Constrictibacter sp. MBR-5: one gene and its partner. The protein of the gene in region 2 interacts with the protein of the main gene of each other region in a pairwise test. Links are inferred from orthologs where the notes say so. Each region holds a gene or a part of one and is shown on either strand. Other genes may lie near its edges.

Region 1 (3,247 bases), on a different replicon or contig from region 2:
GGCCGACCGTGGTGCATCTCTGCTTCGGCTATGCCCACTCGGTGAAGGACAAGCCGGCCGGCTATTCCTACCTGCCGCAGCTCGACGCGTGCCGCGCCGACGCGATCTCGATCGAGGCGGCTCAGCCGCGGCTGGACCCGTCGGTCCTGCGCAGCCTTCCCAACAAGAAGGTACTCTACGGGGTGCTCGACCTCGGCGACCAGACGGTCGAGACGCCGGAGATGGTGGCCGACAGGATTCGCGGCGCGCTCAAACATGCCGACGCCGCGCGCATCGTCGTGGCACCGGATTGCGGAATGAAATACCTGCCGCGCAGCGTCGCGTTCGGGAAGCTGAAGGCGATGGTTGAGGGTGCGTCCCTGGTGCGGGCAGAGCTGTAGTCCCGCGCGATCGGGGACTGGAACGGCGGCGCGTCATCAGGCCGGCGCGTCGCCCTCGCCCGGCCAGGCCGGCGCCAAGCGGCCGCCGAGGCGAAGCGCGGCGCACGACGTGGCGAGGCCGGTGCGGTCGTCCGTCTCCACCACGACGCCGCAGACCGTCGCCTCGCCGTCGGCCGGCGTGAGCCGTTCGCCCGGCATCTTGCGCACGAAGCGCGCGACGGCCGGCGCCTTCTTCATGCCGATGACGGAATCATAGTCGCCGCACATGCCGGCGTCGGTCATGTAGGCGGTGCCGCCGACCAGCACGTGCGCGTCGGCTGTCGGGATGTGGCTGTGCGTGCCGACGACGAGCGAGGTGCGGCCGTCGAGGAAATGACCCATCGACATCTTCTCGCTGGTCGCCTCGCCGTGCACGTCGACGACGATCGCCTGCACCGACCCGCCGAGCGGGTAGGGGCCAAGCGCCTTCTCCATCGCCGCGAACGGGTCGTCGAGCGGGTCCATGAACAGGCGCGTCATGACGTTGACCACGACGACCTTGTGGCCTGCCCGGGTCTGCATCACGGTCAGGCCGCGGCCTGGGGTGCCGGCCGGAAAGTTTATCGGCCGCAGCAGGCGCGGGTCGCTCCCGATATAGGCGATGATCTCGCGCTGGTCCCAGGTGTGGTTGCCGGTGGTCACGACGTCGGCGCCGGCCTCATAGAACTGTCGGCAGATCGCCTCGGTCAGGCCGAAACCGTGCGCGGCGTTCTCGCCGTTGACGATGGCAAAGTCGATCCCGAGACGTTCGCGGATCACCGGCAGGCGCGCGCAGACCGCATCGCGGCCCGAACGGCCGACGACGTCGCCGAGGAACAGGATCTTCATGTCGGTTTCCGTCGCTGCGGTTCGGGCGCGACGTGCAACGCCGCCTCTTCGGTGACGATCCAGTCGAGCGGCTGGTCGTGAATGTCGTGCGGGACGGCTTCCACCCGCTGCGCGGCGAAGGCGACGCCGACGGCGGTCACCGGTCCGCCTGCGCGCAGCGCTGCGAGGGTCCTGTCGTAGTAGCCGCCACCATAGCCGAGACGGCAGCCGGCGTCGTCGAAGGCGAGCAGCGGGACGAGCAGCACCCGCGGGACGATCTCCGGAGCGTCGGCGGGCGGTTCGCGGGTGCCGAAGACGCCGCTGACGAGCGTGGTCGCCGGATCCCAGCGCCGGAAGCGCAGAACGGTGCCGCGGGGTCCGGTTGCGGGCAGCCCGATGGGATGCCCTTCGCGGTGCAGGGCGAGCATCAGGGGCCGGATGTCGATTTCCTCGCCCATCGGCCAGAAGCCCGACACCGCGGCCGCCGCCGGGACAGGCACGCTGGATCCGAACAGTTCGAGCAGGCGGCGCGGCGCGTCTTCGCTCGACTGGTAGGCGGACCGGCGGCGAGAGATCGCCTCGCCGCGCATCCGTGCCTTGGCCTGTTTCAGTAGATCGGAAATGCCGGACTCCGGGGGAGAAAGCGCCCGGAAGCGCTCAGAAAGCTAAGGAGCCGCGACGGCCGTTGGTCGTTTTCGATGCCTCTGGGACCCCACGAATGAGGTGGGCGCCGTATACACGGACCTGAATCCGCGCAGTGATAGCTCCCGAGAGAATCGATATCGGCCCCGGGATCGTCGACCTGACGCGCCGCGCAGCTCCGACACGATATCTAATGGGCCTCGATGTCGTCGGCAACGTTTTCCAGGCGGCTGGCGAGCGCTTCCAGGCGGCTGGCCAGGCGGTCTTCCAACTCCCCGATCTGACGTTCCGCCTCCGCCCGCAACTCGTCGATCTCGGCACGGAGATCGGACAGTTCGTCGGCGATCAGGAGGCTCGTCATGACGAGGAGGCGAGCGTCACCGACCTGGCCGACGCTGTTGGCCAGTTCCTCGACACGGCTGCCCACCTTGTGCGAAAGGGCCAGGAGATGTTCCTCCTGACCGTCGTCGCAGGCCATCTGGTAGACGCGGCCGTTGATCGTGACGGCGACTTCGGCCATTCAGCTCTCCAGGATCTCCTCGATGCGCCTAATCGTGCGGTCGAGGCGCGTCCTCACGGTACGGGTCGTGTCTTGAAGTGCGGCATGCTCGGCACGCACGGCTTCCAGCGTCGCGCGAAGCTGCTCGTCGTCGGCGCGGTCCCGGGAGGGCGCATCGTCTCCGGAACGGCGACCTGCCACCGCCCGTTCGATACGCTCAACGGCGCGTTCGACGCGCACGCGGGCTGCATCGACTCGTCCCATTGCACGCGCACCCGGGCTGCCTGTACGGTCTTTCTGCACTTCTCGATTCGATCGGGTCCGCCGACGCGGACAAACGTGAAGATCGCGCACCATACGGGAGGGTGCTGCGGGGCGTCAACCTGCGCTTCCCGCGGGCGCCAGAGGCCCGGCGTCGGCCGGGCTCGTCATGGGATGGAACGGCTGAGGGGACGGAACATGCGCTTGGTCAGCGACTTCGGCGGGCTGGAGGCCGGCACCGTGGACCGCGAGGAGCATCCGCTCGGCGCGCGCGAGAAACGCATCGATGCGATGAAGACGCTGATGCAGCGGCACGATCCGAGGATGACCTCGGACGCGAGCCGTCGTGCCCAGGAGGACCTCCCGGCGGCACTGTATGAAGGTCTCGCCTACTACGACCGATGGCTGCTCGCCTTCCGCGCCAACCTGGTCGAGCGCGGCCATCTCGATCCCGCGGAGATCGAGCGCCGCGTCGCGGAGATCGCCGCTCGAGGCGCCGACTGATCCGCGCCCGTTCCGGGATCCGCGTGCCGGCCGGTTGACGACCCGCCGCGCGGAGGCCGAGACTTCCTCCACACCCTATCGAGAAATGAGGGTTGGGCTTGCGGTCGAGCCGCAA
Region 2 (3,056 bases):
CATAGATGCACTCGCCGCGCTGGTCGGCGAGACCGCGGGTGCGCGCTGCCCCGAGGAGGTCCGGCAGCCAGGCGGGGAAGTCGCCGCCGACCATGTCGCCGTCGCGCGTGCGCTCGGCCCAACGGACCATCAGCCCCAGGACCACGGTGTCGCCGGGCCGCGCGCCGACCACCCGTGTCGCATCCTCCAGGTTCAGAAGGCAGAGATAGTTCTCGCGTCCCTTGCGGATGACGACCTTGCCCTGCCGCTCCTCGGCATCGGGGAAGAGCCGCTCCAGTTCCCGGTCGACCTGATGCTGCAGATTGCGCGTATAGGTACTGATCCAGACGGGGGCGCCGTTCTTTTCCGACCAGACGCTCGCCGGCGCGATATAGCCGAGCGTCTTGCCGACGCCGGTGCCCGCCTCGGCGATTACGAACAGCGGCTCATCGCGGCGCTCGCGCGGCTGGAAGGCGCCGGCCGCGGCAGACGCATAGTCCGCCTGGCTCGGCCGCGGCTCGGCGTCGGTGCCGAGGAGGTCCGACAGCCGGTGGCGCGTCTCCGCCGACGAGACGGGGTGGCTGGAGGGCGGAGGCAGCGGCGCCTCCTCCTGCCAGGCCTGAAGCCGCTCCCACACCGCCATGGCGCGCTGCACCCGAGGCGCCTCTGTCGCGTTACCGTTTTCGGGGCTGAAGCCCAGGGCGTTCAGCAGCGCCGGTCCCCACGGCCATCCGGCCCTGGCCATTCCCCAGGCGACGGGCAGGGCATGCGGATCGTCGGAGCGCGCCGCCTGTTCCTGCAGGAGCACACGCGCCGCGCCGATCAGCGCCTCGACTTCCGCCGCCTTACTGCGGGGCGGCGGCAGGCCGACGGCGGCAGCGAGGCCGCGCGGGGTCGGCAGACAGAAGCGCGCGGCTCTGACGAACGCGAACAGTTCCAGCAGGTCGAGACCGCGGAAAGGCGCGATCCCCAGCCGCCGCGCCAGGGCCGGGGCGTGCGCGACCAGCGGCATCTCGGACTGGATGCGCGCGGCCGCCTCGGCCGGCGCGAGTTCCAGCATCTCGCCGTCAGGGGTTACCCAGAGAGCCGATCTGAACGTGGCGATCAGGACGGGGGAGCGCGGGACGTGCAGCAGGGCGTACGGCCTCCTCGGGTCATCGGTCTACGCCCGGACGTCCAACTTGCTGAGGTGCGCCGCGGCGTGCAAGGCCGCAGAGGCGACCGAGGACCTCGTGACGTCTTGACGACCGCCGCAGCCGCGCATATCCGATTGGCAAGGTCCCGACGGGGGCGCGGAAATGAACAGAGAGGCGACATGCAGCCGGCGAAAGCGGATATCGACCGTCATCGCGACATTTGGGGAGGTTTCGTGCTCTTCACGAAGCTCTCCATCGCCGCGATCGCAGTGGTGATGGTGCTGATGTGGTTCTTGGTCGCTTGATGCACTGAAACGCGAAACGGCGGCCTAGGGCCGCCGTTCCACTGTCGACCGGTCGGCGTTTCAGCCGACGATGTCGCACTCGGCGAAGAAGAAGCCGATCTCGCGCTTTGCGTTCTCCAGCGAGTCCGAACCGTGCACCGAGTTCGCCTCGACGCTCTCGCCGAAATCCTTGCGGATGGTGCCGGGTGCGGCGTTCGCCGGGTTGGTGGCGCCCATCACGTCGCGATGACGCTGCACCGCATTCTCGCCTTCCAGGGCCTGCACGACGACCGGACCGGAGGTCATGAACGCGCAGAGGTCCTTGAAGAACGGACGCTCCCGGTGGACTTCGTAGAAGCGCTCCGCCTGCTCGCGGGTCAGCTTGACCCGGCGCTGGGCGATGATCCGCAGCCCTGCTTCCTCGAAGCGGGCGTTGATCTTTCCGGTCAGGTTGCGCCGCGTGGCGTCGGGCTTGATGATGGAAAGTGTCTGCTCGGTAGCCATGTGGCTCCTGTCTCCCTAGGGGATCAACGGCGCGGCGTTATAGCCGCGCCCGTGATGCCGGGCAACTCCATTGGACGGCGTAGGCCCTTCAGCCGTTCTTCCGCCACCCTTGCGCCGAAAACTCCCAGTAGACGGGAGTATGCCCGGCCGCGAGGCAGTTGCGCCAGCGTGCGCGGGCCGCATCGCGCACAGCCGGATCGTTCCTGTCGAAGAGTATGCTGCATTTCTCGAAGGCTTCGGGCGCCGCCGCCTCGGCATCGTCGATCATGACCAGCAGCGACGCCGCGTTCGGGTTCTCCTCCGCCAGCGTCAGATAAACCGGCTGCCGCTCGGCGTGGCCGTCGGCCTCGCTGCCGTGCGGCAGAAAGGATGCGGGATCGTAAGTCCAGAGGCCGAGGTTCAGCGCCTCCAGGCGTTCACGCGTACCGCAAAGCACGACGGCGCGCCGCCCGGCGGCGAGTTCCGGCTCGAGGAACGCCGCCAAGCCCGTTTCGAAGCGCTGCCCGGCCACGTTGCGGAACTCGATCTCCACGGCCCCTCCCCGGCCCCGTGCTGCGGGCGCTCACTGCTCGTAGTGATCGGCGACGAAGCGGTCCAGCAGGCGCACGCCGAAGCCGGTACCCCCCTTCGGCGACGTGGGCTTCGCCTTGCTGCCCCACGCGACGCCAGCGATGTCCAGATGCGCCCAGGGCACGTCGTTGCAGAACCGCTTCAGGAACTGCGCCGCAGTGACGCTGCCACCGTCGCGACCGCCGATATTCTTCATGTCGGCGATGTCCGATTCGATCTGCTTGTCGTAGGCGTCATCCAGCGGCATGCGCCACAATGTCTCGCCGGAGGCCTTGCCGGCCGCCAGCAGGCGCTCCGCCAGCGCGTCGTCAGTGGCGAACAGGCCGGCATTGTTGTGGCCGAGCGCGACGATGATGGCGCCCGTCAGGGTGGCGAGGTCGATCATCGCCTCCGGCTTGAACCGGTCCTGGGTGTACCAGAGGACGTCGGCGAGAATCAGGCGGCCCTCGGCGTCGGTATTGATGACTTCGATCGTCTGGCCCGACATCGACTTCACTACGTCGCCCGGACGCTGTGCCGTGCCGGAGGGCATGTTCTCGGCGAGGCCGATGATGCCGACCGCGTTGACCTTGGCCTTGCGGCC

What was found.
Region 1: the proteins of ndk (region 2) and ABIE65_RS10905 interact in binary tests that used the Escherichia coli proteins (3 or more experiments, as listed by UniProt). The link is inferred for Constrictibacter sp. MBR-5 from one-to-one orthologs.

What each region holds. Positions count from the first base shown.
Region 1 is NZ_JBEPTK010000004.1:180,007-183,253, reverse strand. What follows is about bases 31-2,963. They hold ABIE65_RS10905 (5-formyltetrahydrofolate cyclo-ligase), read right to left. Parts: upstream 1,817-2,963; coding sequence 1,244-1,816; downstream 31-1,243. Other genes in these bases: ABIE65_RS10885 (hypothetical protein), read left to right, coding at 2,827-2,963; ABIE65_RS10890 (hypothetical protein), read right to left, coding at 2,389-2,631; ABIE65_RS10895 (cell division protein ZapA), read right to left, coding at 2,059-2,388; ABIE65_RS10910 (TIGR00282 family metallophosphoesterase), read right to left, coding at 417-1,247; ABIE65_RS10915 (uroporphyrinogen decarboxylase family protein), read left to right, coding at 31-380. In the rest of the region: more of ABIE65_RS10915, read left to right, coding at 1-30; more of ABIE65_RS10885, read left to right, coding at 2,964-3,132. UniProt on the Escherichia coli protein: Involved in the removal of 5-formyltetrahydrofolate.
Region 2 is NZ_JBEPTK010000001.1:197,518-200,573, forward strand. What follows is about bases 193-2,934. They hold ndk (nucleoside-diphosphate kinase), read right to left. Parts: upstream 1,904-2,934; coding sequence 1,481-1,903; downstream 193-1,480. Other genes in these bases: ABIE65_RS00950 (ATP-dependent DNA helicase), read right to left, coding at 193-1,039; ABIE65_RS00955 (aa3-type cytochrome c oxidase subunit IV), read left to right, coding at 1,295-1,420; ABIE65_RS00965 (DNA polymerase III subunit chi), read right to left, coding at 1,992-2,435; ABIE65_RS00970 (leucyl aminopeptidase), read right to left, coding at 2,466-2,934. In the rest of the region: more of ABIE65_RS00950, read right to left, coding at 1-192; more of ABIE65_RS00970, read right to left, coding at 2,935-3,056. UniProt on the Escherichia coli protein: Major role in the synthesis of nucleoside triphosphates other than ATP. The ATP gamma phosphate is transferred to the NDP beta phosphate via a ping-pong mechanism, using a phosphorylated active-site intermediate.